Regions from separate parts of the Streptomyces sp. NPDC046985 genome, predicted to be linked through region 2. Evidence: riboswitches for the same ligand, from Rfam matches in the RefSeq annotation. Region 2 holds a riboswitch; each other region holds the start of a gene.
What was found. Region 2 has a riboswitch for cyclic di-AMP ahead of ABZ861_RS11150 (C40 family peptidase). Riboswitches for the same ligand answer to the same signal wherever they lie in the genome.
Positions count from the first base shown of each region.

Region 1: it holds a riboswitch for cyclic di-AMP, as region 2 does, so the genes downstream of both, ABZ861_RS09310 (transglycosylase family protein) here and ABZ861_RS11150 (C40 family peptidase) in region 2, are expected to answer to the same signal.
Region 3: it holds a riboswitch for cyclic di-AMP, as region 2 does, so the genes downstream of both, ABZ861_RS14925 (M23 family metallopeptidase) here and ABZ861_RS11150 (C40 family peptidase) in region 2, are expected to answer to the same signal.

Region 1 is NZ_JBEYWK010000006.1:810-8,825, forward strand. It holds gene ABZ861_RS09285 (hypothetical protein) at 1-93, shown strand, start outside; gene ABZ861_RS09290 (Ppx/GppA phosphatase family protein) at 492-1,463, opposite strand; gene ABZ861_RS09295 (DUF501 domain-containing protein) at 1,460-2,008, opposite strand; gene ABZ861_RS09300 (septum formation initiator family protein) at 2,029-2,505, opposite strand; gene eno (phosphopyruvate hydratase) at 2,658-3,944, opposite strand; gene ABZ861_RS09310 (transglycosylase family protein) at 4,236-4,937, opposite strand; cyclic di-AMP (ydaO/yuaA leader) riboswitch at 4,942-5,107, opposite strand; gene ABZ861_RS09315 (transglycosylase family protein) at 5,306-6,409, opposite strand; gene ABZ861_RS09320 (cytochrome P450) at 6,613-7,950, opposite strand.
Region 2 is NZ_JBEYWK010000007.1:82,552-92,814, reverse strand. It holds gene ABZ861_RS11170 (urease subunit alpha) at 1-1,259, opposite strand, end outside; gene ABZ861_RS11165 (urease subunit beta) at 1,252-1,563, opposite strand; gene ABZ861_RS11160 (urease subunit gamma) at 1,574-1,876, opposite strand; gene ABZ861_RS11155 (ANTAR domain-containing protein) at 2,118-2,459, opposite strand; cyclic di-AMP (ydaO/yuaA leader) riboswitch at 2,901-3,116, shown strand; gene ABZ861_RS11150 (C40 family peptidase) at 3,120-3,593, shown strand; gene ABZ861_RS11145 (ATP-binding protein) at 3,679-4,137, opposite strand; gene ABZ861_RS11140 (helix-turn-helix transcriptional regulator) at 4,438-5,301, shown strand; gene ABZ861_RS11135 (DUF397 domain-containing protein) at 5,331-5,561, shown strand; gene ABZ861_RS11130 (8-amino-7-oxononanoate synthase) at 5,723-6,856, opposite strand; gene bioB (biotin synthase BioB) at 7,029-8,354, shown strand; gene ABZ861_RS11120 (adenosylmethionine--8-amino-7-oxononanoate transaminase) at 8,347-9,636, shown strand; gene bioD (dethiobiotin synthase) at 9,638-10,263, shown strand, end outside.
Region 3 is NZ_JBEYWK010000010.1:18,633-28,895, forward strand. It holds gene ABZ861_RS14915 (PrsW family intramembrane metalloprotease) at 1-62, shown strand, start outside; gene ABZ861_RS14920 (aldo/keto reductase) at 157-1,101, opposite strand; gene ABZ861_RS14925 (M23 family metallopeptidase) at 1,183-2,247, opposite strand; cyclic di-AMP (ydaO/yuaA leader) riboswitch at 2,255-2,414, opposite strand; tRNA gene ABZ861_RS14930 (tRNA-Met) at 2,860-2,933, opposite strand; gene ABZ861_RS14935 (dihydrofolate reductase family protein) at 3,033-4,172, opposite strand; gene ABZ861_RS14940 (HD domain-containing protein) at 4,392-4,964, opposite strand; gene ABZ861_RS14945 (XRE family transcriptional regulator) at 4,980-6,080, opposite strand; gene ABZ861_RS14950 (ATP-binding protein) at 6,392-6,766, shown strand; partial or broken gene ABZ861_RS14955 (thioredoxin family protein) at 7,024-7,184, shown strand; gene ABZ861_RS14960 (5-formyltetrahydrofolate cyclo-ligase) at 7,255-7,995, opposite strand; gene ABZ861_RS14965 (tetratricopeptide repeat protein) at 7,992-8,414, opposite strand; gene ABZ861_RS14970 (glycosyltransferase) at 8,343-9,341, shown strand; gene ABZ861_RS14975 (phosphotransferase) at 9,338-10,263, opposite strand, start outside.

The DNA of each region.
Region 1 (8,016 bases), on a different contig from region 2:
ATGTCGGGCTGCTCGGCATTACGGCTCGGGGATGAGGGTCAGCCGAAGGTGATCGACGCCGTCGAAGTCCTCTGCCTGGACTACGACGGCTGAGGTGTCGAAGCGAAGGGTGAGGCAGGGGTCCGCGTCGATCACCCCTCAAGGCGACCTGTGCCTCCTTGACTGGGCCCTCTCCTGCCCGGGGCCTTCGTGGGCGGACGCGGCGTTCATGGTGCCGCGCCTTGTGTGCGCCGGGCACTCTCCCGGCGGCGCCGAGTCGTTCGCGGCCCGGATGCCGGCGTACGCCGACGCCGCGCCGACCGCTGTCACGACGTTCGCGCGCACGCTTCTCGCCGCCTGGCGGGAGTGGGAGCGGGCGCGGCCGATGCCGCACCGTGCGGCGCTGACGGCGGCGGCACGGGCGTGGGTGGCGTGGCGGGAGGACTCGACGCCGTGCGCAGTACGCCCTCCGCTGGATGGCTGAGGGCGTACTGGGGGGGGCGGACTGCGGGTCAGTCGCTCCGCTCGGCGGCGTAGCCGGTATCCGCCGCCGACCAGGCGATGCCGTCCAGGATGTCGTGTTCGCTGACCACGACCTCCTCCGCGTCGGTGCGTTCCATGATCGTAAGGAGGATCAGGGCGCCCGCGCCGATCACGTCCACGCGGCCCGGGTGCATGGACGGGATGCGGGCGCGCTGGGCGTGGGTGGAGTGCAGCAGGTCCCGGGTGATCTCCCGGACCCGGTCGCGGGAGACGCGGGAGTGGTGGATGCGCTGGGAGTCGTAGGCGGGCAGGTCCTGGGCGATGGCCGAGATCGTCGTGACCGAGCCGGCCAGGCCCACCAGGGTGCGCGCCTCGCGCAGCGGGACCGTCCGCTCGGCGAGGTCGAGGGCCGCTTCGACGTCGGCCCTTATCGCCGCGATCTCTCCCTCGGTCGGCGGGTCGCTGACCTCGCCGCCGTGCGTGAGGTGACGCTCCGTCATGCGGACGCAGCCCACGTCCACCGAGCGCGCCGCACGCACCCGGTCGTCGCCGACGACGAACTCCGTGGAGCCGCCGCCGATGTCCACCACCAGGTAGGGCCGGGCGAGATCCGTGCGGCCCGTCAGCTCCTTCGTGGCGCCCGTGAACGAGAACTCCGCCTCCATGTCGCCGGAGATCACCTCGGGCTCCACGCCCAGAACGTCCACCACCCCGCGCACGAACTCCTCGCGGTTCTCCGCGTCGCGGGAGGCGGAGGTGGCCACGAAGCGCAGCCGCTCGGCGCCGTGCTCTTCGACGATCTCGGCGTACGCGCGGCAGGCGGCGAAGGTGCGCTCCAGCGCCTCGGGGGCGAGCCGGCCGGTGCGGTCGACGCCCTGGCCCAGCCGCACGATCGTCATGCGCCGGTCCAGCTCGACGAGTTCGCCCGTCGCCGGGTCCGCGTCCGCGACGAGCAGGCGGATGGAGTTCGTGCCGCAGTCCACGGCGGCGACGCGGGTCACCGGGCGCCCTCCGCGTCCGTCGCCGCGTCGTCCGGCGACGTCACGCACGGGCCCTTGCGCCACCACTCGGGCAGCATCGCGATCGCCTCGTCGCCCAGCGGGTTCACGCCGGGGCCCGCGGCCAGGGAGTGGGCGACCAGCACGTGCAGGCACTTCACCCGGTCCGGCATGCCGCCCGCGCTCGGAAAGCCCGTCAGCTCCTCGATCGCGTCCCGGCGCCGGAGGTAGTCCTCGTGCGCGGCCCGGTACGCCGCCGCCAGCTCCGGGTCGGCGGCCAGCCGCTCGGTCATCTCCTTCATCACGCCGTCGGCCTCCAGGGTGCCGATCGCCGACGCGGCCCGAGGGCACGTCAGGTAGTACAGCGTGGGGAAGGGCGTGCCGTCGGGCAGCCGCGGGGCGGTCTCCACGACGTCCGGCTGTCCGCACGGGCAGCGGTGCGCGATGGCGCGCAGTCCGCGCGGCGGCCGTCCGAGCTGCCGCTGGAAGGCCTCGACGTCCGCGGCGACGGGTTCGGTGCGCGGGGTGGTCGGCGGGGGGGTGTCCATTGCTGTCTTTCTGTCTGCGGTCACTGTCCGGCGGCGTCGGACTTGTCGACGCCGTACCAGACGTTGGTGTACCAGGGGCGGCGGGACGTCCCCTGCTCGGCGTGGGACTGCCGGGCGGCGCCCGGGTCGACCACGGTGTACCCGGTCTCCCCCGGGAGCACGTAGTGCAGCCGCAGCCGGATCTGCTGCTCGGCGTAGGCGTCGTCCTGCCAGCGCGCCTTGAGGTCGCGCAACTGCTCGACCCGCTGCCGGGCCTGCCGCTTCTGCTGCTGGAGGTCGTCGATGGCCGCGCGCTGGGAGACCCACTGGCGCATCGGGTACGCCAGCGCGACCACCAGCGAGCACACCACCAGCGCGAGCAGCGCGGCGCGCCCGGTGAGCCGGGAGCGGCGGGCCTGGCGCCGGGTCTGCGACCGGTAGACCCGGGCCGCCGTCTGCTCGCCGAGCAGCCGGATCCTGGTCGTGGTGGAGAAACGGTCCCGGTTCTTCACGGCCATGCGGCTCTTCGTCTCCCCTTGCCCGTCCCGCTACGTGCGTACGTCCCCGGACACGGTACGGGACCGGGTGCGGGGACGTACGGACGACTGGCGACGCCGCGGTCCTGCGGAACGGACCCGCGGTCCTGCGGAACAGACCCGCGGGCGCCGGATCAGCCCTTGAAGCGCGGGAAGGCGCTGCGGCCGGCGTAGACCGCGGCGTCGTCGAGGATCTCCTCGATGCGCAGGAGCTGGTTGTACTTGGCGACGCGCTCGGAGCGGGCCGGGGCGCCGGTCTTGATCTGGCCGCAGTTGACCGCGACGGCCAGGTCGGCGATGGTGACGTCCTCGGTCTCGCCGGAGCGGTGGGACATCATGCAGCGGAAGCCGTTGCGCTGGGCCAGCTCGACGGCGTCCAGCGTCTCGGTGAGCGTGCCGATCTGGTTCACCTTCACCAGCAGGGCGTTGGCGGCGCCGTCCTCGATGCCGCGGGCCAGGCGCTCGGGGTTGGTGACGAACAGGTCGTCGCCGACGAGCTGGACCTTGTCGCCGAGCCGGTCGGTGACGACCTTCCAGCCGGCCCAGTCGTCCTCGAACAGCGGGTCCTCGATGGAGACCAGCGGGTAGGCCGCCGTCAGCTCCTCGTAGTACTCCGTCATCTCGGCGGCGGAGCGCTCCTTGCCCTCGAAGAGGTACACGCCGTCCTTGTAGAACTCCGAGGCGGCGACGTCGAGGGCGAGGGCGATCTGCTCGCCGGGGACGTAGCCCGCCTCGGTGATCGCCTCCAGGATCAGGTCCAGGGCCTCGCGGTTGGAGCCGAGGTTCGGGGCGAAGCCGCCCTCGTCGCCGAGGCCGGTGGCCAGGCCCTTGCGCTTCAGGACCTTCTTCAGCGTGTGGTAGACCTCGGTGCCCCAGCGCAGGGCCTCGGAGAAGGACTCCGCGCCGATCGGGGCGATCATGAACTCCTGGACGTCCACGTTGGAGTCGGCGTGCGAGCCGCCGTTCAGGATGTTCATCATCGGCACCGGCAGCAGGTGCGCGTTGGGGCCGCCCAGGTAGCGGAAGAGCGGCAGGTCCGACGCCTCGGAGGCGGCGTGCGCGACGGCCAGGGAGACGCCGAGGATGGCGTTGGCGCCCAGCGAGCCCTTGTTGTCGGTGGCGTCCAGGTCGGCCATGGCCTGGTCGATCAGGCGCTGCTCGGTGGCGTCGTAGCCGACCAGCTCCGGGCCGATCTGCTCGATGACGGCGAGGACGGCCTTCTCGACGCCCTTGCCCTGGTAGCGGTTGGGGTCGCCGTCGCGCAGCTCGACCGCCTCGAACGCGCCGGTGGAGGCGCCGGAGGGGACGGCTGCACGACCCGTGCTGCCGTCGTCGAGGCCGACCTCGACCTCGACCGTGGGGTTGCCCCGGGAGTCGAGGATTTCCCGGGCTACGACGACGTCGATGGACGGCACGAGCATCTCCTTCGTGGATGTGACGCGGAAACTGCGGGGCTGGTGTGCCTTGCGACTAGAGCCTAACTGTCCCGGGCCGCCCGAAGACTGACCGACCGTCCCGTGGACAGGGTGACGGTACACATTGTTCCCGCTCGGAACAAAGAGGGGGTGAACACATGCGTGAACAGGTGCGTGAACGGAAGGCGAAGAACCCCGCCCCGGCGCGCACGGGGAGCGCGCGCCGGGGCGGGGTCGTGGGAGCGGGGCCGGGCGGCGGCGCCGAGGGCGACCGCCGCGCCTGCGCGCCTCGCTTCCTTACTTCAGGTGGAGCCGCTGACCCGGGTAGATGAGGTCGGCGTCCTGGACGATGTCCTTGTTGAGCTGGAACAGCTTCTCCCAGCTTCCCTGGACGCGGTGTTCGGCGGCGATGGTCCCGAGGGTGTCGCCTGCGACCACCTCGTACTCGCCGTCGCCCTTCTTCACCGTCCCGCCGGTCGGCGTGGTGACGGTCTTCTGGGTCTTCTCCGGGGCCGGGCGGGTCTTGGAGCGGTCGGCGGCCCGCGGCTCGCTGGAGCGGCCGGCGTCGCTGGAGCCGGCCGAGCCGCTGGAGCCGCTGCCGGAAGACCCGGAAGACGACGAGCCGGAGGCGCCGGACAGGCCCTTGCCGCAGACCGGCCAGGCGCCGCGGCCCTGGCTCGCCAGGACCTTCTCGGCGACGGCTATCTGCTGCGACTTGCCCGCCAGGTCGGCGCGCGAGGCGTAGGCGGCGCCGCCGTACGCGGCCCAGGTGGAGTCGGTGAACTGGAGGCCGCCGTAGAAGCCGTTGCCGGTGTTGATGGACCAGTTGCCGCCCGACTCGCACTGGGCGACGGCGTCCCACTCGGAAGCGGTGGCGGCGGAGGCGTTGCCGGAGGCCATCAGCGGGCCGGCGACGGCCGCCCCGGCGATCCCGGCGAGCGCGAGAGCGCGGGTGGCCTTGGCGGGACGGCGGTGCTTGCCCTTGGCGGAAAACAGCATGAAACGATCCCCTCACCGACGCCTACGAGGTGAGCTGTCGGGTTCGGGCCGAATGAGTTGCCCGGCCGCGCCCTCGATGAGGCACGGCTTCACCCCCAGCCGCTCCGGTCGACTGCCCGGCGCGGCGCTTACCTTGGGTCCCCCGCTCCTGCCCGCGGCGCTTGACGCGACGACTGTTCCCGTGCGGCCGCTGGCAGGATTCGGCGTTGCGGCAGCCGGGGCTCGCGGTGGCGAGCGATCACGACCGTAGACACGCGAGCGGGGGAATTTCAAAGACGATCGGGGCTTCTGAGACTCATCCCACACTTTCGCCCAATGGGGCGTTACGGCACGAAACGTGACGCGAACTCCCGCTGCTTTGGGGCGGTTTAGGCGGGGAGATCCAGGGTCTGACCGGCCATGACGTGGTCGGGGTCGGCGCCGAGGACGCCCTCGTTGGCGTGGTAGAGCGCGCGCCATCCGCCGGGGACGCCGAGGGAGTCGGCGATGGACGCCAGCGTCTCGCCCTCGCGGACGGTGTAGGCGCCGTCGGCCACCCGGGAGGCGTGCCGGCCCCCTGCGGACGTCACGCTGTCCTGCTTCAGGTCCTCGGCGGCGCTGCCGCCGCGGTGGCGTCCGGCGCCGAGGGTTCCGGCGTCGAGCGCGCCGGTGTCGACGAGAGCCGAAGAGCCGATGCTCTGCTGCGAGTTGTCCGAGTCGGCCGAGTAGCCCGAGTAGCCCCGTTCGGCGCCGCGGGAGACCGAGCCCGCCTCGCCGGGTATCCGGCCGCCGCCCGTGCCGGAGGCGCCCGGGGCGCCGGACGCGCCGGACGTGCCGGACTCCGCCTGCCGGTCCGCCGTGCCGGGCGAAGAGCCCGTGGAGGACGACGTCTTGCCGCTGTCGGCCGAGCCCGAGGGGCCGGACGCCGTGCCGGGCGCACCGGAGGGAGTCGACGAGCCGGATGAGCCGGACGACCCGGAGGAGTCCGTCGAACCAGTGCCGGTGTGGGAGGAGTCGGACGGTCCGGGGTCGGCGTCGGACGAGCCCGAGCCGCCGGACGAGCCGGAGTCCGCGGACGAACCGCCGCCCACCCCCGTGTCGACGGGCGCCGCGCCGGAGCTCACGGTGAGGCCGGACAGCAGGCCGCAGGCGGGCCAGGCGCCCGGACCGCGGTCGGCCAGGATCTTCTCGGCCACGGCTATCTGCTGGGACCGGCTGGCCTGGTCGGCTCTGGAGGCGTAGTCGAGGCCGCCGTACTTCTCCCAGTCGTCCTGGGTCAGTTGCAGACCGCCGTAGTAGCCGTTGCCGGTGTCGGTGCTCCACGAGCCGCCGGTCTCGCACTCCGCGACCTTGTCCCACGTGGTGCCGTCGGCCGCGCTCGCGCCGCTGGCGCCGAGGAGCGGGAGGGCGAGGGCGGAGCCGGTCACTCCGGCGGCGACGACGATGGCCGGAGCCTGACGGGGGCGTCGGTGACGACCGTTCCCGGAGAGCATGCGGAGACCTTTCAACGGCGGCGGTGACCAGCGTGGCGGCGATGCGTCCCCCCAGCGGTCCCAGGGGATTCGAACGCCACGCTGAGGGGTGAACGTAGCGGCAGATGATCGCTCGTCACAAGTTCATGCCGCGCAGATCACGTGAAGATCACATAGTTGAACGTGCGTCGCGCTCGTTTTCGCCGCGTCTGCGCCGATGCCGTCTACGCCCGTCCGTGCGGGTCGGGTGCGCGGGCTTCGGCCTCGTCGGCGCGGTCCGCAGGGGGCGTGAAGCGGACGGGGAGCGTCCGCAGGCCACGCATGATGAGCCCGCCGCGCCAGCGCAGGTCCGCCGGGTCCGCGTCGAGTCGCAGGCCGGGCAGCCGGGTGAGGAGCGTGGCGAGCGCGGTCTGGCCTTCCAGGCGGGCGAGCGGTGCGCCCAGGCAGTAGTGGATGCCGTGCCCGTAGCCCAGGTGCTGGTTGTCGCGCCGGGCGAGGTCGAGGCGGTCGGGGTCCGCGAACCGCGCGGGGTCCCGGTCGGCGGCGGCGAGGACGACCAGCACCGGGTCGCCGGGGGCGATGGCCTGCCCTCCGATGCTGAGCGGCTCGGTGGCGAACCGCCAGGTGGCCAGCTCCACCGGGCCGTCGTAGCGCAGGAGTTCCTCCACGCCGGTGGCCAGCAGGTCGCTTTCGCCGCGGGCCAGGGACTCCTGGAGCCGGCGGCGCTCCTCGGGGTGGGTGAGCAGGGCGTAGGCGCCGTTGCCGATGAGGTTGACGGTCGTCTCGAAGCCGGCGAAGAGCAGGATGAAGGCCATGGCGGCGGCCTCGTTCTCGGTGAGGTGCTCGCCGTGGTCGGAGGCCCGGATGAGGGCGGAGATCAGATCCTCGTCGGGGGCGGGCTCGGACGTCAGGGCCGCGCGCTTGCGGTGGATCAGCTCGGCGAGGTAGCCGCGCATCTTCTTCACCGAGCGGGCCACTCCGCCCCGGGGCCCTCCCCCGTGCCGGATCATCATCCCCGCCCAGTCCCGGAAGTCGTCCTGGTCCTCGCGCGGGACGCCGAGCAGGTCGCAGACGGCGTAGATGGGCAGCGGGAAGGCGAACTCGTGGATGAGGTCGGCGGCGCCGTCGGCGGCGAACCGGTCGATGAGGCCGTCGGCCAGCTCCTGCACGCGGGGCGCGAACGCGGCGACCCTGCGGGGGGTGAACGCCTTGCTCACCAGGCGGCGCAGGCGGGTGTGGTCCGGCGGGTCGATGTTGAGCAGATGCGTCGTCAGCTCGGCCTTGCGCTCGCCGGGGATGCCGGTCTTGCCCCTGGCGTGCGCGGGCTCGTCGTGGTGCGCCGGGTTCTTGCTCAGGCGCTGGTCGGCCAAGGCCTGCTTGGCGTCGGTGTAGCGGGTGACCAGCCATGCTTCTACGCCGCTGGGGAGCTGGGTGCGGTGGACGGGGGCGTGGTCGCGCAGCCAGGCGTAGGCGGGGTAGGGGTCTGTGGCGAACTCCCAGGTGAAGAGGGGGGGTGGGGTGTGTGCGGTGGGGGTGTCGGGGGTGGGGGGGTGGTCGGGCATGGGGTGACCCTAGTCGGCGGGGTGGGGGGACGGGGTTTTCGCCCCCGCCGCCCCTTCCCGTCCCGT
Region 2 (10,263 bases):
GCGACGGCTGGGTTGATCGTGTATTTGGCGACGTAGCGGCGCACCCGGTGGTTGTCGGCGCGTCCGTCGCCCGGCAGCGCGCCCCGGCGCCGCTTCATGACGTGGGCGGTCTGCCAGGTCCGCAGGACGACCTCGCCGACCCGCCCCATGGCCTGGGAGTCGGAGGAGATGATGGAGATCGCGCCGAGGTCGTGCAGCACGTCCTCCGCGCCGATGGTGGAGGGCCGGATGCGCGACTCCGCGAACGCCAGGTCCTCCGGGACCGCCGGGTTGAGGTGGTGGCACACCATCAGCATGTCGAGGTGCTCCTCGACGGTGTTGACGGTGAACGGGCGGGTCGGGTTCGTCGAACTGGGCAGCACGTGCGGCTCGGAGACCACGGTCATGATGTCGGGCGCGTGGCCGCCGCCCGCGCCCTCGGTGTGGTAGGCGTGGATGCCGCGCCCGGCGACGGCGGCGAGCGTGTCGCCGACGAAGCCGGCCTCGTTGAGGGTGTCGGTGTGGATGGCGACCTGGACGCCGGTCCGGTCGGCGACGGTGAGCGCGGCGTCGATGACGGCGGGCGTGGCCCCCCAGTCCTCGTGCAGCTTCAGGCCGAGCGCTCCGCCGCGGATCTGGGAGAGCATCGCCTCGTGCGAGACGGTGTTGCCCTTGCCCAGCAGCCCGATGTTGAGCGGGTACGCGTCCAGCGCCTCCAGGGTGCGGGCCAGGTGCCAGGGGCCGGGCGTCACGGTGGTCGCCTTCGATCCCTCGGCCGGGCCGGTGCCGCCGCCGACCAGGGTGGTGACGCCGGAGGCCAGCGCCTCGTCGGCGATCTGGGGACAGATGAAGTGCACGTGCGCGTCGACCGCGCCGGCGGTGAGGATCCGCCCGTTGCCCGCGATGACCTCGGTCTCCGGGCCGAGCACCAGGTCTGGGTGGACGCCGTCCATGGTGTCGGGGTTGCCCGCCTTGCCGATGCCGGTGATCCGGCCGTCGCGGACGCCGACGTCGGCCTTGACGATCCCCCAGTGGTCGACGATGACGGCGCCGGTGATCACGGTGTCGGGGGCGCCCTCGGCGCGGGTGACGCGCGACTGCCCCATGGACTCGCGGATCACCTTGCCGCCGCCGAACACGGCCTCGTCGCCGGCGCGGCCGGGGCCGCCGCAGAGGTCCTCCTCGATCTCCACGAGCAGGTCGGTGTCGGCGAGCCGGATGCGGTCGCCGGTCGTGGGGCCGAACAGGTCGGCGTAGGCGGCGCGGGAGATCTCAGGCATCGAGGGCGCCTCCCGTCTCGCCGCGCAGGCCGGGCACGATCCGGGCGCCGGCCAGCGGCACGAGGGCGACGTCGACGGGGATGCCGGGCTCGAAGCGCACGGCGGTTCCGGCGGCGATGTCCAGGCGCTTGCCGCGCGCGGCGGCGCGGTCGAAGTCCAGGCCCGGGTTGGCCTCGGCGAAGTGGTAGTGCGAGCCGACCTGGACCGGCCGGTCGGCGGCGTTGAGCACGGTCAGCCGGGTGACCTCGCGGCCCTCGTTGCAGACGATCGGGTCGTCGGCGAACAGGATCTCTCCGGGAATCACGGCGCCCCCTTCAGACGATCGGCTCGTGGACGGTCACGAGCTTGGTGCCGTCGGGGAAGGTCGCCTCGACCTGGACGTCGCGGATCATCTCCGCGACGCCCTCCATGACGTCGTCCCGGGTGAGCAGCTCGCGCCCGGAGGACATGAGTTCGGCGACGGTGCGGCCGTCCCGCGCGCCTTCGAGGAGGTGCGCGGTGATGAGGGCGACCGCCTCCGGGTGGTTCAGGCGCAGTCCTCGGGCCCGGCGCTTCCCGGCCACGTCGGCCGCCACATGGATGAGCAGCCTCTCTTGTTCGTGCGGGGTCAGTTGCACGGGCCCACCTCACAGTCCTCGCTCCGGACCGTGCGGGGTCCGGTTGCCGCAGCCACCGCGACGGGACAGGTCTCGCACAGGGACGAAGCGTCCCATGTCCGGCGATACGGATGGAAAAACCGCAGGTGGCGTGGAAGGCGAGGCTAGTTCGTCGGCGTTTCGGCGACGTTAACCAGACCTCGATCGCCCCACGACCGACGCACGGACTGCTCCATACGGGTCATCACGTGTCATCCGGCGCCTAGGAGAGGCGCACCGCGTGCCGGTCGAGCGCGTGGCGCAGCTCCTCCAGCTCGGTGTCGGACAGGGCCCCGCCCTGGGCGAACTTCAGGACGCGCTCGGCGATCGTGCGCACCTTCGTGTTCGTGCGCTGGGAGACGTCCCGCAGCACCCGCCAGGCGTCGTCGGGGGGTATGCGCGCGAAGGCCACCACGGCGCCGATGGCCTGGTCTATGACGGCGTGCGAGGTCACGGCGCGTCGTAGCTGCTCGATTTCCTCGTGCAGCCGCTCGTGTTCCACCGCCAGATCCGTGACGGACAGCGGCGTGAGGGGATGCCACTGGGAAATCGCGAAGAACGCCATGGAGATCCCCTGGGTCGTCGAGCGGCCGGAGTTCCACCCCCAGCTTGCTTCAGGAGGTCTCCGCGCACGACCGGAGGACGGACGGACGCCGGCCCGCCTCCGGCGGCCGGGAGCGCTCCGCAGGGGCGCCGGCGGAGGGTCCGGGCGGCGCGGACACGCCCTGCGGCGACCAAATGACGTACGGCCTTTCGGTGGAAACGGCGACTCCTTCTCCCCTCGCTCCGGTTGCGCGGCGCGCCTGGGCGGAGGGCGGAACCGGCCGTTCTGCCGCTGGTGGGGGGCGTCGCCGCGCAGGGCGGTGACAGGCGGAAAGCACGGGTGCCCACCCGAACGGGCGACTGGTGAGTAACGTCACACATGCCCGGTTGCGTTGGGATTTTCGGACATCTGTGGGTCAAGATCCCTGTCTGACGACAAGCCCCCGCCACAGCGGCGGGGCGGTCCGGGCGGACGCCGAGTCCTGCCGCCGCGCGGACGACCGGTCGACGGCAGTGGATCGGCAGGAGTGGAGGACCCGAGCACGACGGGTCGCCGGCACGGTCACGCCATGGCCGGGCCTGGCCGCCCTTGGGGTGAAGCCGCGTTTCCCCGCGGCCGGGCTACTTCGCCAGCCCGAACCCGACAGGTCATCCTTCACAGGCGGCTGACGAAGGGTTGCGCATGACTGCGCTCAATCGTGTCCCGTCACTGATGGCCAGGGCCGGTACGGCCTCGGCTCTGACTTTCGCCGCCGTGAGCGGCACCGTGGTGGCGCCCGGCCTCGCCCCCGAGGCCGCCGCCGCGACCATGGCCACCAGGGCGCTCCAGATCGCGGCGTCCAAGCAAGGCGCCGCCTACCAGTGGGGGGCGACCGGACCGCGCCGGTTCGACTGCTCCGGGCTCACCCAGTACTCGTTCGGCAAGGCGGGCAAGAAGCTGCCCCGCACGGCGGCCCAGCAGTACAACGGGACGCGGCATATCTCCGCGAGCAGCCGAAGAGCCGGGGACCTGGTGTTCTTCCACGCGGGCCCCTACGTCTACCACGTCGGCATCTACGCCGGACGGGACAGGCTGTGGCACGCGCCGAGGACCGGGTCCGTCGTGCGGCTGGAGAAGATCTGGAGCCACAGCGTCTGGTACGGGCGGGTCAACTGACCGGCCGCGGCACGGTGGCGGACATCCCGTCCTGCCGTCACCACGGTGCACTCAGGAGGAGGAAGCCTCACGCGCTGACGCTCCCTCAGCGGTTCTGCGGGTCGGTCGTGGTGACCGGACGGTCCCGGAAGGCCCAGGGGAGTTCGATGCAGACCGTCTTGCCGCCCTCGCAGGTGGGCAGCACGGTCAGCCGGCCGCCGCACTCCGCGGTGAGCCAACGGATGATCACCATGCCCCGGCCGCCGTCCTGCCGCAGGGCGGGCGGCAGTCGTCTGGGGAACTGCGGGTGCCCGTCGGTGACGCCGATGCGCAACCGCTCGTCGCGCTCCAGCACGAGGTCCACCGTGAAGGTGGGCGACTGGCCCGAGGTGTGCAGCACGGCGTTCGCGGCGAGTTCGGAGACGATGAGCCGGACCGTGTCGGCGATCTCCGCGTCCGACGGCACGCCCCACTCCGCGAGGGCGCCGACCGCGTAGCTCCGCGCGGCGGGGACCGAGGCGGGGTCGCTCGGCAGCGTGACGGATGCTTCCAGATGGTCTGCCATGGCGACGTCGTCCCTTTCCCGTCGGGTCTCGTCGGACGCCGGATCCCGCCGGATCCGGACCGCGGCCGCCGGATTCCCCGGCGGACGGCGGTTCCGACGCGGTGTGGATGGTGCGCGCGTACGGTCCCGGACTGTGCGTGGCCGTCACCCTGCCACCGCTGGGACGGTCACGGAGGCGATCCGCCGAGAAGTGCATATATCTATCGCTCGATCCGGTGAACTCTGCGACAGGAGACCGTATGTGACGCGGGGCGCCGGAGGCTGCTGTGGTCGGCCCGGCGAAGGAGCGAGGAGCAGTCGATGCGGCACGGTCCCGCGGTGCGCCGCCGGAAACTGGGCGCCGAACTGCGCGCGTTGCGCGCCGACGCCGGTCTCACCAGTGAGGAGGCGGCCCGCCGGGTGGGCTGGCACCAGTCGAAGGTGAGCCGGATCGAGACGGGCGCGAGCGGGGCGAAACCGGCCGACGTACGGCTGCTGATGGACGCGTACGCGGTGCGCGACTCCCGATCGCGCCACTTGATCATGGCCTTGACGGGGCCCGGGGACGGCGAGGAGGGGCGGCCGCACTGGTCGCGCGCCTATCACGGGGTGCTGCCGTCGGCCTACCGGGACTTCATCAGCCTGGAGTCCCAGGCGACCGCGATGCGCACGCTGGAGACCTCCGTGATCCCCGGGCTGCTCCAGACCCGTGCGTACGCGCGGGCGGTGACCCGGGCCGCCGTGGGAGAACTGGACGACGAGCGGCTGGACGCGCTGGTGGAGGTACGGCTGGCCCGCCAGGACGTGCTGCGGGCCGATCCCCCGCTGGAGCTGAACGCCGTGCTGGACGAAGCGGTGCTGCGCCGGGAGGTCGGCGGCCCGGAGACCATGGCGCGGCAGCGGGAGCGGCTGGCCCAGGCGGCGCGGCTGCCGCACGTACGGCTCCAGATCCTGCCGTTCGCCGCGGGAGCGCACATCGGCATCACCGGGCCTTTCGTTATCTTCTCTTTTTCGAACACTTCTGATCTGGATGTGGTCGTTCTCGACCACTTGACGCGTAGCCTCCACCTCGAACGGAAAGAAGACGTGGGGGCCTATACCGGGGCCTTCGACACCCTTCGTTTCCACGCCCTGTCCACCGAGGACTCGTTGGAGTTCATCGCCGCCCTGAGCCGGGGCGGGTGACGGCGCGTACGAGCGCGTAAGGAGGCGCCATGTCCGCTCGACCGCGGAACGTACCTTCCAGCACTGATCTGCACGGCGCGCGGTGGCTGCGCAGCAGTTACAGCACGGGCGCCAACAACTGCGTCGAGACGGCCCGTCCGTCGTCGGGATCCGGCGCCGGACTGCTCGCCGTGCGCGACTCCAAGCACCCGGCCGGTCCCGCGCTGCTGTTCTCCCCGGAGAGCTGGTCTGGTTTCACCGCCGCACTGTCCCGTCTCTGACCGGGGCACGACGGCGGGGATCAGGACATCGACGTGCCGGGCGTGTTGACTCGCAGGGTGGTTCAGGCGGGTCAGCACGCCTCGTGCGGTGGCCGGAAAGGGCGGGCCGGTGCACTTCTCCGGTCACGGCACGAGGCGGCGCCGCGCCCTGCGCCGGCGGGTCAGGGACGCGTCTCGTCGATCACCCGCACGGCGCGTTCGATCTGCGCCTCGGAGAGGTCCGCGCGGGCGGTGAGCCGGATCCGGGAGACGCCGTCGGGCACGGAGGGAGGCCGGAAACAGCCCACGGCCAGGCCCGCCGCACGGCAGTCCGCCGCCCAGCGCACGGCCGCCTCCGGAGACGGCGCGCGCACGGAGACCACCGCGGCGTCCGGGCGCACCGCCGCCAGTCCGGCCGCGGTCAGGCGCGCGTGCAGCCCGGCGGCCACCGCGCGCGCCCGCGCCGCGCGCTCCGGCTCGCGGCGCAGCACTCCCAGCGCGGCCAGCGCCGCGCCCGCCGCCGCCGGGGCGAGCCCGGTGTCGAAGACGAAGGTCCGGGCCGTGTTGAGCAGATGGCCGATCACCCGGGCCGGGCCGAGCACCGCGCCGCCCTGGCTGCCGAGGGACTTGGACAGCGTGACCGTCGCCACCACGTCGTCGGCCCCGGCGAGCCCGGCCGCGTTCGGGGCGCCCCGGCCGCCGGGGCCGAGGACGCCCAGGCCGTGGGCGTCGTCGACGACCAGACCCGCGCCGTGCTCCCGGCACGCGGCCGCGAGCGCGGCGAGGGGGGCCGCGTCGCCGTCGACCGAGAACACCGTGTCGGAGACGCAGATCGCCGCCCCTCCCCCGGCGTGCGCGCCGAGCGCCTTGCGCACGGCCTCCGGGTCGTTGTGCCCGACGACCTGCCGCTCCCCCCGGGCCAGTCGGCAGCCGTCGATGAGCGAGGCGTGGTTGCCCGCGTCGGAGACGATCAGCGAGCCGTGCGGCGCGAGCGCGGTGACCGCGGCGAGGTTGGCGGCGTAGCCGGAGGAGAGGACGAGCGCCGCCTCGAAGCCGCAGAACTCGGCCAGTTCGCGCTCCAGTCGGGCGTGCAGCTCGGTGGAGCCGGTGACCAGCCGGGAGCCGGTGGCGCCGCCGCCCCAGGTGCGCGCCGCCGCCGCGGCGCCCTCGGTGACCTCCGGATGGCGCGTCAGACCCAGGTAGTCGTTGCCCGCGAGGTCCAGCAGCGGCGAGTCGGCCGGGCGGGGCCGCAGCGTCCGGACGAGTCCGGCCCGGCGGCGCAGCTCCGCCTGCTCGTCGATCCAGCCGAACGCCATGGCTCCTCCGGGCAGATGTAGGCAGTGCGCCGACCCTGGTGGGCGGCCCCGTCCGCGACCCTAGTGGGCGGCCCCGTCCGCCCGAGTGTGGCGATACCCACACACCGTGCCGTCCGTCGTTGTGCACACTCTCCTTGGAACGGGGCGGCCCCGTAGGACAGGATCGGCTCTCATGGACCTGCTGAACACGTTGGTGGACAAGGGACTTCGGCGCGAGCCGCCGACGCGCGAGGAGGCGCTGGCCGTGCTGGCCGCCTCCGACGACGACGTGCTCGACGTGGTGGCGGCGGCCGGCAGGGTGCGCCGTCACTGGTTCGGCCGACGGGTCAAACTCAACTATCTCGTCAACCTCAAGTCCGGGCTCTGCCCCGAGGACTGCTCCTACTGCTCGCAGCGGCTCGGCTCTAAGGCCGACATCCTCAAGTACACCTGGCTGGGCCCCGAGGAGGCGTCGGATGCCGCCGCGGCCGGGCTGGCCGGGGGGGCCAAGCGGGTCTGCCTGGTGGCCAGCGGGCGCGGCCCGACGGACCGCGACGTGGAGCGGGTCTCGAAGACCATCCAGGCCATCAAGGACGGCAACGAGGGCGTGGAGGTGTGCGCCTGCCTCGGCCTGCTCTCCGACGGCCAGGCCGAGCGGCTGCGCGCGGCCGGCGCCGACGCCTACAACCACAACCTCAACACCTCCCAGAGCACCTACGGGGACATCACCACCACCCACACCTACGAGGACCGGGTGGACACCGTGCACAAGGCGCACGCGGCCGGGCTGTCCGCCTGCTCCGGGCTGATCGCCGGGATGGGCGAGAGCGACGAGGACCTGGTCGACGTCGTGTACGCGCTGCGCGAGCTGGACCCCGACTCCGTTCCGGTGAACTTCCTGATCCCGTTCGAGGGGACCCCGCTCGCCAAGGAGTGGAACCTGACCCCGCAGCGCTGCCTGCGGATCCTCGCGATGGTCCGCTTCGTCTGCCCGGACGTGGAGGTGCGGATCGCGGGCGGCCGCGAGGTGCACCTGCGCACCATGCAGCCGCTCGCGCTGCACCTGGCCAACTCGATCTTCCTCGGCGACTACCTGACCAGCGAGGGCCAGGCGGGCCGGGCCGACCTGGAGATGATCGCGGACGCCGGGTTCGAGGTGGAGGGCGCCGACCAGGTGACCCTGCCGCAGCACCGCACGGCGGCCGGGGGCGGCTGCGGTGCGCACGCGGGCGCGGACGCGGGCAGCCGCGAGGACGCGGCCGCGGGATGCGGGTCGTCGACGAGCGCCGGATGCGGGTCGCATCAGGGCGCCGGGTGCGGGGTGCACGAGGGCGGCGGGGTGTGCGGAGGGGCGGCCGCACCGGCCGCCGGTGAGAAGTCGGAGACGGCAGAGGCGGCCGGGAAGGCCGAGGCGGCCGGGAAGACGGCGACGGGCCGGGCGGGCGCCGCCGGGGCCCGCACCGATCTCGTGACCGTGCGCCGCCGGGGCGCCGGAACGGACCTCGCCCCCAATGCCTGAGCCCTCCGGCCTCAGCGTGCCCGAGCTGCTGGACCTCGACCGGCGGCACGTGTGGCACCCGTACGGGCCGATGCCCGGCCGCCAGGACCCGCTCGTCGTGGAGTCGGCGAGCGGAGTGCGGCTGAAACTCGCCGACGGCGGCGGTGAGTTGGTGGACGGCATGTCGTCGTGGTGGGCCGCGATCCACGGGTACAACCACCCCGTGCTCAACGAGGCGGCGCGCGAGCAGCTTTCGCGGATGAGTCACGTGATGTTCGGCGGGCTCACCCACGAGCCCGCCGTCCGCCTCGCCAAGCTCCTCGTCGACATGTCTCCTGACGGGCTGGAGCACGTCTTCCTCGCCGACTCGGGCTCGGTCTCCGTCGAGGTCGCCGTCAAGATGTGCCTCCAGTACTGGCGGTCGCTCGGCCGCCCGGAGAAACAGCGGCTGCTGACCTGGCGGGGCGGCTACCACGGGGACACCTGGCACCCGATGTCGGTGTGCGACCCCGAGGGCGGCATGCACGAGCTGTGGACCGGCGTGCTGCCGCGCCAGGTGTTCGCCGGCGCCCCGCCCGCCGCGTACGACGAGGCGTACGCCGCCGGGCTGCACGACCTGATCGCACGGCACGCCGGCGAACTGGCCGCCGTGATCGTCGAACCGGTGGTGCAGGGCGCGGGCGGGATGCGGTTCCACTCCCCCGCCTACCTCCGGGTGCTGCGCGAGGCGTGCGACGCGCACGACGTGCTGCTGGTGTTCGACGAGATCGCGACCGGGTTCGGCCGCACCGGCGCGTTGTTCGCGGCGGAGCACGCGGCCGTGTCCCCGGACGTGATGTGCGTGGGCAAGGCCATGACCGGCGGTTACCTGACGCTGGCGGCCACGCTGTGCACCGCGCGGGTGGCCGAGGGGATCTCGCGCGGCCGGGTGCCGGTGCTGGCGCACGGCCCGACGTTCATGGGCAACCCGCTCGCGGCGGCCGTGGCGTGCGCCTCGATCGGCCTGCTGCTCGGGCAGGACTGGCGGGCGCAGGTCAAGCGGATCGAGTCGGGTCTGCGCGAGGGCCTGGCCCCGGCGGCCGGGCTCGACGGAGTGAAGGACGTCCGGGTCATGGGCGCCGTCGGAGTGGTGCAGCTCGACCACCCGGTGGACACGGCGGCGGCGACCCGGGCCGCGGTCCGCGAGGGCGTGTGGCTGCGGCCCTTCAGGGACCTGGTGTACACGATGCCGCCGTACGTCACGGACGACGCGGACGTCGCACGGATCGCCCGCGCGGTGTGCGCGGCGGCGCGGGAGGGATGAGATGCCGGTACTGGTGATCACGGGCACGGGCACCGAGGTCGGCAAGACGGTCACCACGGCGGCCGTCGCCGCCGCGGCCGTCGCCGCCGGCCGGTCCGTGGCCGTGCTGAAGGCCGCGCAGACCGGGGTGGGGCCCGGCGAGCACGGAGACGCCGCCGAGACGGCCCGGCTGGCCGGGCCGGTGACCGCGGCCGAGACCGCCCGCTATCCCGAACCGCTGGCGCCGGGCACGGCGGCCCGCCGCTCCGGCCGCGCTCCGGTGCGCCCCCTGGAGGTGGCCGAGGCGGCGGCCAAGCTCGCCACGGAGCACGACCTGGTGCTCGTAGAGGGCGCGGGCGGTCTGCTCGTACGGTTCGACGAGGCGGGCGGAACGCTGGCGGACGCGGCGCAGTCGCTCCGGGCGCCGGTCCTGGTCGTCGCCTCCGCCGGTCTCGGCACGCTGAACACCACCGAGCTGACGGCCCGTGAACTGCGCTCGCGTTCGCTGGACCTGCTGGGCGTGGTGATCGGGAGCTGGCCCGCCGAGCCGGACCTCGCCGCGCGCTGCAACGTGGCGGACCTGCCGCTCGTGGCCGGGGCGCCGCTGCTCGGCGTCCTGCCCGACGGGGCCGGCGCGCTCGCCCCGGC
Region 3 (10,263 bases), on a different contig from region 2:
ACGCCCCGGCCGTCCCCTCCCCCGCCCCCTACGTCCCGCAGGACCCGTACCGGGCGCCGTAGCGGAGGCCGGCACAACGCCCGGTGCGGGTGGGACGCCCGGTGCGGGTGGGACGCCCGGTGCGGGTGGGGCGCCCGGTGCGGGTGGGGCGGCTGCTCAGGCCGATGCCTGGGTGAGCTGGTCCAGTTCCTCCTGCGTCAGGCGCAGATCGGCCACCGCGAGCAGGGCCGGAAGCTGCTCCACGGTCCGCGCCGAGGCGATCGGAGCGGCCACCGTCGGCTGGGCGGCCAGCCAGGCGAGGGCCACCGTGGCGACCTCGGCGCTGTGCGCCTGTGCGACTTCGTCGAGGGCGGCCAGGACCTTCTGGCCGCGCTCGGTCGCCAGGTGCTTGGCGGCGCCCTCGGCCCGTGCGCTGTCGACCGTCGTGCCGGGCCGGTACTTGCCGGTCAGGAAGCCGGAGGCCAGCGCGTAGTAGGGGAGGGCGGCCAGGCCGGCGCTCTCGGCGAGGTCGCGCAGCTCGCCCTCGTAGGTGTCGCGCGAGACGAGGTTGTACTGCGGCTGGAGCGCCGCGTACCGGGCCAGGCCCTCCCGCTCGGAGAACTCCAGCGACTCCCGCAGGCGCCCGGCGGATATGTTGGAGGCGGCGATGTGCCGCACCTTGCCCGCCTTCACCAGCTCGTCGAGCGTGCCGATGATCTCCGCGACGGGGACCTCCGGCCGGTCGTAGTGGGTGTAGAGCAGGTCGATGTAGTCGGTGCCCAGGCGCTTCAGGGAGGCGTCGGCCGCGGCCCTGATGACGGGGGCGGTCAGCCCCTGGTGGTCGGGGTGCTGGCCGAGCTTGGTGGCGATGACGACGTCGGAGCGGTTGCCGCGCTCCTTGAGCCAGTCGCCGATGATCGTCTCGGACTCGCCGCCCCGGTTGCCCTCGACCCACGCCGAGTAGACGTCGGCGGTGTCGACGAAGTTGCCCCCGGCGGCGGCGTAGGCGTCCAGGACGGCGAAGGACTGCTCCTGGTCGGCGGTCCAGCCGAAGACGTTGCCGCCCAGCGCCAGCGGGAAGACCTCAAGATCGGACGAGCCAAGTGTGCGAAGAGAAGTCATGTATGCAGTCAACGATCGCCCGCTGCCTGCCATTCCTCGGCGCGCGCCGCATTGCCGCAAAAACCGGGCAAACGGTGTGGCTCAGGGGTTGAGGCCCCTGTCGCGCAGCCAGGGCATCGGGTCGATGGCGGCGGCCTGGCCGTTCGGATGCACCTCCAGGTGCACGTGCGGCCCGGTGACGTTGCCGGTGGCGCCGACGCGGCCGATGATCTCGCCGGTGCTCACCTTCTGCCCGACCGTCACGTTGATCGACGACTGGTGGCAGAACCACAGCTCGGTGCCGTCGTCGAGGGTGAGGATCGTCCGGTAGCCGTAGGCGCCGGCCCATCCGGCCTCGGTGATCGTGCCGCTGTGGATCGCCTTGATCAGGGTGCCGGTGGGCGCGGCGAAGTCGAGGCCGGTGTGGTGGCCCGAGGACCACATGGAGCCGGCCTCGCCGAAGGTGGAGGTGATGGTGTACGAGGAGGTCGGCAGCGTGTACTGCGCGGCCAGCTCCGCGCGTCTGACCTCTTCGGCCTTCCTCTGAACCGCCTCGTCCGCCTGCTTCTTCGCGGCGACGGCCTTGGCCTCGGCTTGCTTCCGCGCCGTGGCGACGGCCGCGTCGGCCCGCCGGGCGGCCGCGTCCTCCGCCGTCGCCTGCGCCTTGGCCGTGACCTGGCTCTGCTGCTGCTCGGCCTGGGCCATGATGCGGTTGCGCAGCGTCTCCCCTGCGTCGGCGCCGGTGCGCGTGCTCGCGGCGGAGACCGCGGTCGTCGTCGCGGGGCGCCCGGCGAGGTCGCTGAGCGCGGTCGCCGAGCCCCGCGCATCCTGCGCGCCGTCGTGACCGGCGCCGTCGAGCAGGGACTCCACGGAGGGCAGGTCGGGCAGCGAGATGGAGACCGGCGGCTTCCCGGTATGGGCGCTGGCCATCCCGCCCGCGCCGACGGCGGCCATGACGCCCACGCCGAGCACGGTGGAGCTGCGGGCGAGTCCGCCGCCGCGCTGCTTGGCGACACGGTGCCGGCCGCGCACCGGACGGAGCGAGTCCTCGGTGGGGTTCCACTCCTCCCAGGGCCCCTCGTCGGGGCGCCCGCCGTCGTGGCCGAAGGTCTCGGAGCGCTGGGTCGGCACGAACGGGGCAGCAGAGGCAGGCCGGTTGGACGCCACGCGGGCGTGCTCCTTTCCTTCCGTCGCCTACCGGGTTAGCTGACGGGTTCGGAACGGGAAGGTCTCCTACGCGCGTAAACCCGCCGTGCGACGACGGTGGAGTACGCCCGATTCACCCCAAGGTGGTGGTTCCCCGGTTCCCTCACGGGATTCGGCGCGTGCGCACGGAGCCGCCTCTTGTGACGGCTGTGACGACCGCGCTGCGTTATCGAACGTTAATAGACCCGCGCCAGAGATTCCAAGCCGTACGGCTTGATCATTCAGCCTTTTTGGCCGACCCGCAGGGTTCATGCACGGCCAAAACCGGGCGAGTTGACCGCGGGGCGGTGAGGGAGGCGGGGGCCGGTGCGCAGGGAGGCGGGGGCCGGGCGCCGGAACTCGCGCGTTCTGACGGTGCTTCAGGCGCCGCGGGAGTCACCGGAGCGCAGGGGAGGCGGTTGAAGCCGCCAGAAGCCGAGATCAGTCAGTCGCCCACTGTGAACGGGGCGCGAGGGACGCTGGACGTCGGAGACCGCGCACCTCAGCGAACGCACCCCAGCGGACGCACTCCCGCCGGGAAAACACTCAGGGCCGCTCCCGATCCGTAGATCGAAAGCGGCCCTGAGCCTTCAGTAGCGGGGACAGGATTTGAACCTGCGACCTCTGGGTTATGAGCCCAGCGAGCTACCGAGCTGCTCCACCCCGCGTCGATGAAGTAAACATACCTCATCCACGGGCCTGCTCGCGAACGCGTTGCCCGCGGACCTGCCCGCGGACCCGCTCGCCGACCGCATGTCCGGCCGCGCTCACGGAGCGCCCAGGTGCCGGTTGGGCTCCCGGGCGGCCTCCTCGAACTCCGGCAGGACGACGACCTCCGCACCGCCGCCCGCCAGCACGGCGCTCCCGTCGGCGCCCTCCACGAACGTGTCCGGCTCCCGCCAGGCCGTGACCACGCGCCGCACTCCCGCGTCGAGGATCAGCCGGGCGCACGGGCGGGGCCGCGAAGCGCGGCGGGCGCACGGCTCCAGGCTGCTGTAGACCGTGGCGCCGGCCAGCCGCGGATCCGCGGGATCGATCCTGGCCAGCGCGGCCTCTTCCGCGTGCACGACCGGGTCGCCGCCCTCGCGCGAGTGTCCGCGCGCCAGCTCGGTCCCGTCGGCGGCGACCACCACGGCGCCCACGCTGAAGGCGGTCCGCGACGGCGGGCACCGCGCCGCCAGCTCGCACGCGATCCGCAGCCAGTGCCGGTCCGCGGGAACGGCCGCGCCCGCGGCGCCGGGGGCGGTCGGCTCGTAGCGCATGAGGACGACGTCCCCGACGGACCGGCTCTCCACCAGCCGCAGCCGGCCCCCTTGGTACGCGCCCGGCCCGAACAGCCGAGGCGCCCGCGGGTCCCCCACGAACAGCGGGGCCAGGACGAGCTGCACCTCGTCGGCGAGCTGGCGCTGGAGCAGTTGGGTGTGCACCGTCCCGCCGCCCTCGACCATGAGCCGGCGCACCCCGCGCTCGTCGTGCAGGTGCTCCAGCAGGCGGCGCCAGTCGAGTACGGCGCCCAGGGAGACGACGGCGGCGGCGTCCGCGACGGCGGTCCCGCGCAGCCGCTCGGCGCCCGCGTCGGTGGTGTAGACGGCCTTCTCGCCGCCGGTGTGCCAGAAGCGCGCCTCGGGGTCCAGCGCGCCGGAGGCGCTGACCGTCACCTTCAACGGGTACTCCGGCCGCCCCGCGGCGACCCGGTCGGCGCGCCGCCGCGGCGAGTTCACCAGGAGCCGGGGGTTGTCGGCGCGCAGTGTGCCGGCGCCGATCAGAATCGCGTCGACCGACGCCCGCACCGCGTCGACCCGGTCGAAGTCAGCGGGACCGGACAGCAGCAGACGGTCGGGACCGGTGTCATCCAGATAACCGTCGAGAGAGACGGCGGCGGACAGCAGGACATACGGAAGAGCCACCGAGGCAGTCTCCCTCGCGAGGGGGGAAGGGGTCCAGCGGGGGTGGGGGGGCGCTGGGCCGCTGCTGGGCGGCGCCGTCCTCGACGGAGAAACCCGGATCACAGGGTGCGCCACCGCACACACGCATGGGGTGTGCCACCGCACGCTGAACTCGGCACCGAGGCCGGCGCGCCCACCGAACCCATGCGTGATCGTCGCGACGTCGTGTCCCCGTACTTTTTACGGCAGGTAGACCTTCTGCCACTCCACCGAGGTCATCGTCAGCGCCGCCTCCGCCAGTTCCTGTGCGGAGGCCGTCTTGAGCTTCGAGACGCTGCTGTCGATCCAGCCCTGGACGTTCGCGCAGCCCTGCTCCCGGTACTCGACGGCCTGGATCAGGCACTCCAGCTTGTCGGCGTCGTGCGCGCAGATCACCTCAAGGGAGTCGCCCTGCTCGTACTCCTCGACGATCTTCTGTGCGCCGGACCTCACGGCGGGGTGCGCTGCCGACACCTGATCGGCGGTGACCTTCTCGTTCGACGCCGCGTCCAGGTACCGCCTGCCGATGTGCGGGATGTCGCTGACCCGCGTCTCCTGGGTGTCGTGCCACAGCCCGAGAAGGGCGGCCTTGGCGGGGTCGGCGCCTTCCATCATGGCGAGCACCGAGGCGATCAGGGCCGCGCGGAAACTGTGCTCGGCGATCGTCTCGGGGTCCTTGATCCCGGCGATCCACCACCCGGAGCGCTTGGCCCTCTTCAGCATCCCCATCTCCATCAGGAAGCCTGCGGTGCCCTTTGCCGTCTCGTCCGCCATGTGGTGCCTCCGGTCCTATGCCTTGCAATTCTGGCGTAAAACGTAATGCATAGTGCTTAGTTCGCGCTGGGCGCGAGCCGAGATTCGATCACTGCTGAGGAGCTGATCGACCTCCTGACCGAGAGACCGAGCCGCATCCGGGACAGCGAGCGGGAGCCATCCGCAGACGGCAAGAAGCGCCCACAGGCTGTGGACGTACAGATCGACGTAGCCCGGGGCCTGATGGATGCCCTGCACGAGGCGCCGGAAGAGCGCCACGGGTTCGAACGCTGAGAGAGTCTTGTCGACCATGAAGTGGTCGCTGGCCTGGGCCTGCGGCAACGCTCCCAGCCAATAGGCCCAGTAGTTCAAATTGGCTGCTTCGGCGTCGTCGTCCTCGGCCATGGACCGGTCGATGAACGTGAGCAGTGGCTCCGGGTCACCGAGTCGGGCCAAGGCTGCGGCTGTGGAACGCGCCCCGGCCCAACGAGGCGTCCATCCGTGTGCGGCGAGCACGTCTCGCCGTGAGTGCAGGGCCTGTGCCGTCCAACGAGTGGCGTCGGGGCTTCGGTCGTAGGAGCTGAGGTACAGGGCCTGCCGGTGGAGTAACACGCCCTGATCGCTCGTACGGTCGGCGGATTCGGCAGATGCCCTCAGGTGATCGAAGAAGTCCTTGCGCACCTGGGCGGGCAGCAGCGGCGCCAAGGGAGTCGTGCTCCGCCTCGGCGTCCTGACTCGGTGGGCGAGAGCGGGTGGCGTTGTGCCGTTGAGGGCCCAAGCGATCATGTGAGCCGTATCGCGGGTGTGCACCCACTCCGCAAGCGGGTGCGGATGCCCCGCCTCGGGTGGATGCAGGGCTGCCGCGATGATCCGGTCAGCGTCCATCGCAGCGTCGAGGAAAGCCAGCACGCCAGGGTCCGCGCCCAGCAGCGGAAGTTGACGACGGAGGTTGAGGAGCGCGCCCGCCTTCATGTGCGCCAGGGGGCGTCGGCCGGACTCCCAGCCTTGAACAGTCGCCAGGTCAACGCCCAACTTCTCGGCGAAGCCGGACTGCGTGGCAGGGATGGTTTCGCGGGTCAGGCGCAGAACGAATCCGGCGATCGTGCCGCCTGTCCCGCGTCGTCCTTGAGCTGCCATACCGCTCCTGATGCAGTCAGCTACCGAATACGTACCCTCGGTCAGTCCTCACGCATCCGGCGAGCTCGTAGATTCAAATCGCGGGATTCACACGGATTCTGTTTCAGCTCCGTGGTGACGCCGCAGCCGTCGCAAGGCATGTGCTCCTGCGCTCCCCCGCGCAACGCGACGGCTTGGAGGAGAGCGCTTGGCCTTGTGTGCGCCCCCGGCAGGGGCCAAGTGCTCCAAACCTCGGAGGAAGCGCTGTGACCCCGATCGTGACCCAAGTTGCTGCTGTCGGCTATCCCGGATACTCCTCGCAACTCCCCCGCGTGGCCAGGTCAGTCCCCCATGCGCGCCGACTCGTTCGCTCGGCCCTGGACGCCTGGAGCCTGGCTGGCATAGCTGAGGACGCGACGCTGGCAGTGTCGGAGTTGGCAGCGAACGCTGTTCGTCACGGCTCGGGCCGGCGAATGGTGGTGCGGGTGACCCGCGTGGGCCCAAACCGCGTGCGCATCGCCGTTTCGGATCGATCGAAGAAGCCTCCGTACCTTGTGACGCCCTCGGAGAACGCCTCGACTGGCCGTGGAATGCACCTGATCGAAGCCGTGTCAGACAGATGGGGAACGGATCTGCTCCCCTGGGGGAAACGCGTCTGGTCCGAGCACGTCGGCGAACCCGTTGTCCGTGCGACGCGTGCTGACTGACCCCAGCGGAGGGCACTGGGCGCCCGGCGGACCATAGGCAGCCGAGTGCTGGCCGCTGCTGACGCGCGAAGCCGAACACGTCGCGCGGGGGACGACCGTCTGTGCTGCGTGCTCGCCTCCCAGCTCATCAGGGAGTTGCGCTCGGCACGGCCTCCGCTCAATAGGCGAGTTGTGACAAGCTCGTGCCTGGTGGCGTCAGAGAGCGTTCGCCCTGATCACGCATAGCGCGGCGTACCGCTATCGGGCCAGCAGCGCCCATCCACATCGATGAGCACCCCGCCATCGCCATTCAGTACGGCGTCATCTGCATCCCGACCCGACCATGAACCACTACAAAGGCGGCGAGGTCGTCCAGACCATCTTAGGGGCCAAGCCGAAGGCCGCCCTCGAACGCGAACTCGCCAATCACCTCACCTGACATGCCACGCTCGCAGGGCGCCGCAGTGGCACGTCGCTGAACTCCCCCGGACCTGTGAGCAGATCTAAGGTCAGCGCGCAGGAGCGCGTGCCGCGAGCACAGGAATGGAAGCGATCTTCCGTGCGTCCAGGTGTTCCCACACCAGCCCGGACGGCCGGTGCGGTGAGGGGCAAGTGATGGTCTCCTGTGGGGTCACGATCACGTCGACACCCACGTCGTGTGTGGTTGCGGGCAGATCCTCGTCGAGGACTTGCAGCCCGTGCACGGTGGTGACGACGACGGTGTGGTCGCCGATGAGCCCGGCCTCGCTGAGGAGTGCGAACTCCAGGTCGGAGTATCCGGCGCCCTTGCCGATGCGCACCCCGGCTCGGTTCACGGCGACGCTGCCCAGCACGACCATGTCCACGGGCTGGAGGGCGTCCACGCCCACTTTGGGGGCGATGTCGGCGGCGACTCGGCTGGAGGCGGCTTCGGCTGGCGGGATGGTGAGGGCTGCGGGATCGAGCAGGTAGAAGGGGCGCGGGTCAGCGAGCTTGGGCACGGCCATGAAGACGGTCTTGCCCTCGGCCAGCGCAAGAGCGCGCACGGGGATCTGTGCCTTGTCGGGCACGGACTTGATCACTCCGGCGTGCTGCCAGGCGGGGAGCGCCCCGAGCCTGGAGGCTGCCTCCTGTGATCCGACGAAGTTCGGGATCCGGCCGTGCGCGGTGGCGTCGTGGACGGCGTTGTTGGCGTCAAGGACGTCCCATACGCGCTCGCGTACTCGCTGCTTCGCTCGGTCCACGTCCGTGAACGTCCGGTCTTCGCTCATGCCGCCTCCATCAGTGCCAACAGGCGATCCTGCGCCTCCTGTACCGCGTTCTCGGCTCGCCAGGGGCGCAGTTCGCGTGCGGCGCGGAAGACGATGTTCATTCCACCACCTCCGCGCGTCCCTTGCAGTTCGTCGACGGCATCGTCGAAGACGGCGAGCCCGGCGTCGAGGTCGCCTCGGCGGATAGCGGTGAGGGCGAGGTTGCCCAGGACGATCGCCCGCGACTTGTGACGGCCCTGCATCCGTGACGCGGTGTCCTGTAAGAACTGCTCCGCCTTGTCGAACCTCCCGAGCGACAGGTAGCAGGAGCCGGCGAGGCGGCCGAAGTGCGTCGGGGTGAAGAGTTCGTGGGCTGCGTCGGCGGCGCCGAGGTCACACAGCAGCTCCTCGCCGAAGAACTCGCCGCCTCGGGCTGGCACGTCGCCTACCTCGGCTCGCACGAAGCCCCCTGGAGCGGGGCCACCCAGCTCTCCGGGATGCGCGCCCATCTGGACCTGCATCGCGTCCCGTACTACGAGGATGCGGACGCCCTGCGCTACCGGTGGAACGGTGTCGAGTGCGCCGCGTCGACGCAGAACAACGTGGAGCACGCGCTCAGAAGCCTGTTGGACGCGCTCCGCCCCGACGTCGTGTTCACCTCGCAGGAAGGCTCGGCGCAGCTCGCCGCGCAGACCAGGCCGACCGCGCTCGTCGCCGGCCTGCTGCACTCCGTCTCCGCCACGGGCCTGGGCGTCCTCGCCGGCCGACCCCACTACGGTCTCGCCGTGTCGGAGTTCGTCCGGACACGTGCACCTCACACCGCTGGAACCCGCCTTGCCGTGATGTACCCGCCGTTCGCTCCGCCTCGGCCGAGCATGGACGAGATCCGCTCCGCGTCCGTACTGATGATCAACCCCGTCCCGGCCAAGGGCTCGGAGCTACTGCATCGACTCATCCGGCTCATGCCGGAACAGCACTTCACCCTGATAGAGGGCTGGTGGGACACGACCGCCGACTTCGCCGCCCACCCGAACGTGACGTACGTGCCCCGCGTGTACGACATGGGGACCCTGTACCGGAAACACCGCCTGCTACTGGTCCCGTCCGTCGTGGAGGACGCCTTCCCCCGCGTGATCATCGAGGCCGCGCTGCACGGCGTCCCGAGCATCGGAACCGACCGGGGCGGAATCCCCGAGGCGATCGGCGACGCCGGGATCGTGCTGCCCGGCGCCGCCGGTCCTGAGACATGGGTACGGGCGATCCGAAACGCTGACTGCGAGGCGCTCGGGATGAGGGCCCTGCGCCGGGCGGCCTGGTTCACGCGACCGTGCCTTCCCGACCTCCGGGAACTCGGTGTCCCTGTCTAGGCAGTCCCGGCGAACGCCCGCTCCACCACGTCGAGCCGCTCCGTCCACCAGTGGAGGAGCGCCTCGTCGGCGAGGAACAGGTCGTCACAGGAGTGGTCGTCCCGATCGAAGTGAAATTCGAGCTGCCAGAAGTCCGTCATCCGCTTCCACCACAGTCGCCGAGCCGCGTCGATCAGCGCGGCCGGCTCCAGTGGAATCACCGGCCGGTAGCCGGACACGAAGGCCGACACCCGCTCCAAGTCGAAGACGCCCTCCACGCCGAACTGCACCTGCGCCGTACGCACGACTTCCTCCGCGTACGGGCGAATGCCGAGCCGGTCCCAGTCCAGGATCGCGGCCAGCTCACCGTCCGCCCAGAGGAGGTTCCGGTACTGGAAGTCACCGTGCGTCCAGCCGTGCCGTCCCGCAAGGATGTCACTCTCGGGGCGCAGGTGGGCGTGCTTGCCGAGGAGGATCTTGCGCTCTTCGACGGCAATGGACGCAGCCACGTCGAAGGCGTCGTCCACGCCCAGGGCCGATATCGCTCCGACAAGCCGATCAGCCTTCTGTACGGCTCGCCCAGGCTCCGTCACCTCAACGGTGACCGATGCCGGCACGGCGGGCAGTCCTAGGTCTTTTGCGGTGTGGCCCAGCGCCACATGAAGTCGTGCGAGGTGTGCGCCGAGTTCGGACACCTGCGACAAGGAGAGGTCGATTCCGCGCACGTGCTCCCCGTCCGACCAGGGGAACAGGCAATAGCCGCTACCGCCCACTTCGGCGATCACCTCGCCCGAAACGGTGGGCAGCGGAGCGCACGCGGGGACGCCGTGCGAAGCGAGGACAGGGAGGACCGCGAGGTTACGTCGCAGCCGGTTGAGCGGCACGTCCGTGACCCGCTTGAGGACGAACCTTCCGACTGGCGTGACCAGCCGCCAGTTCACGT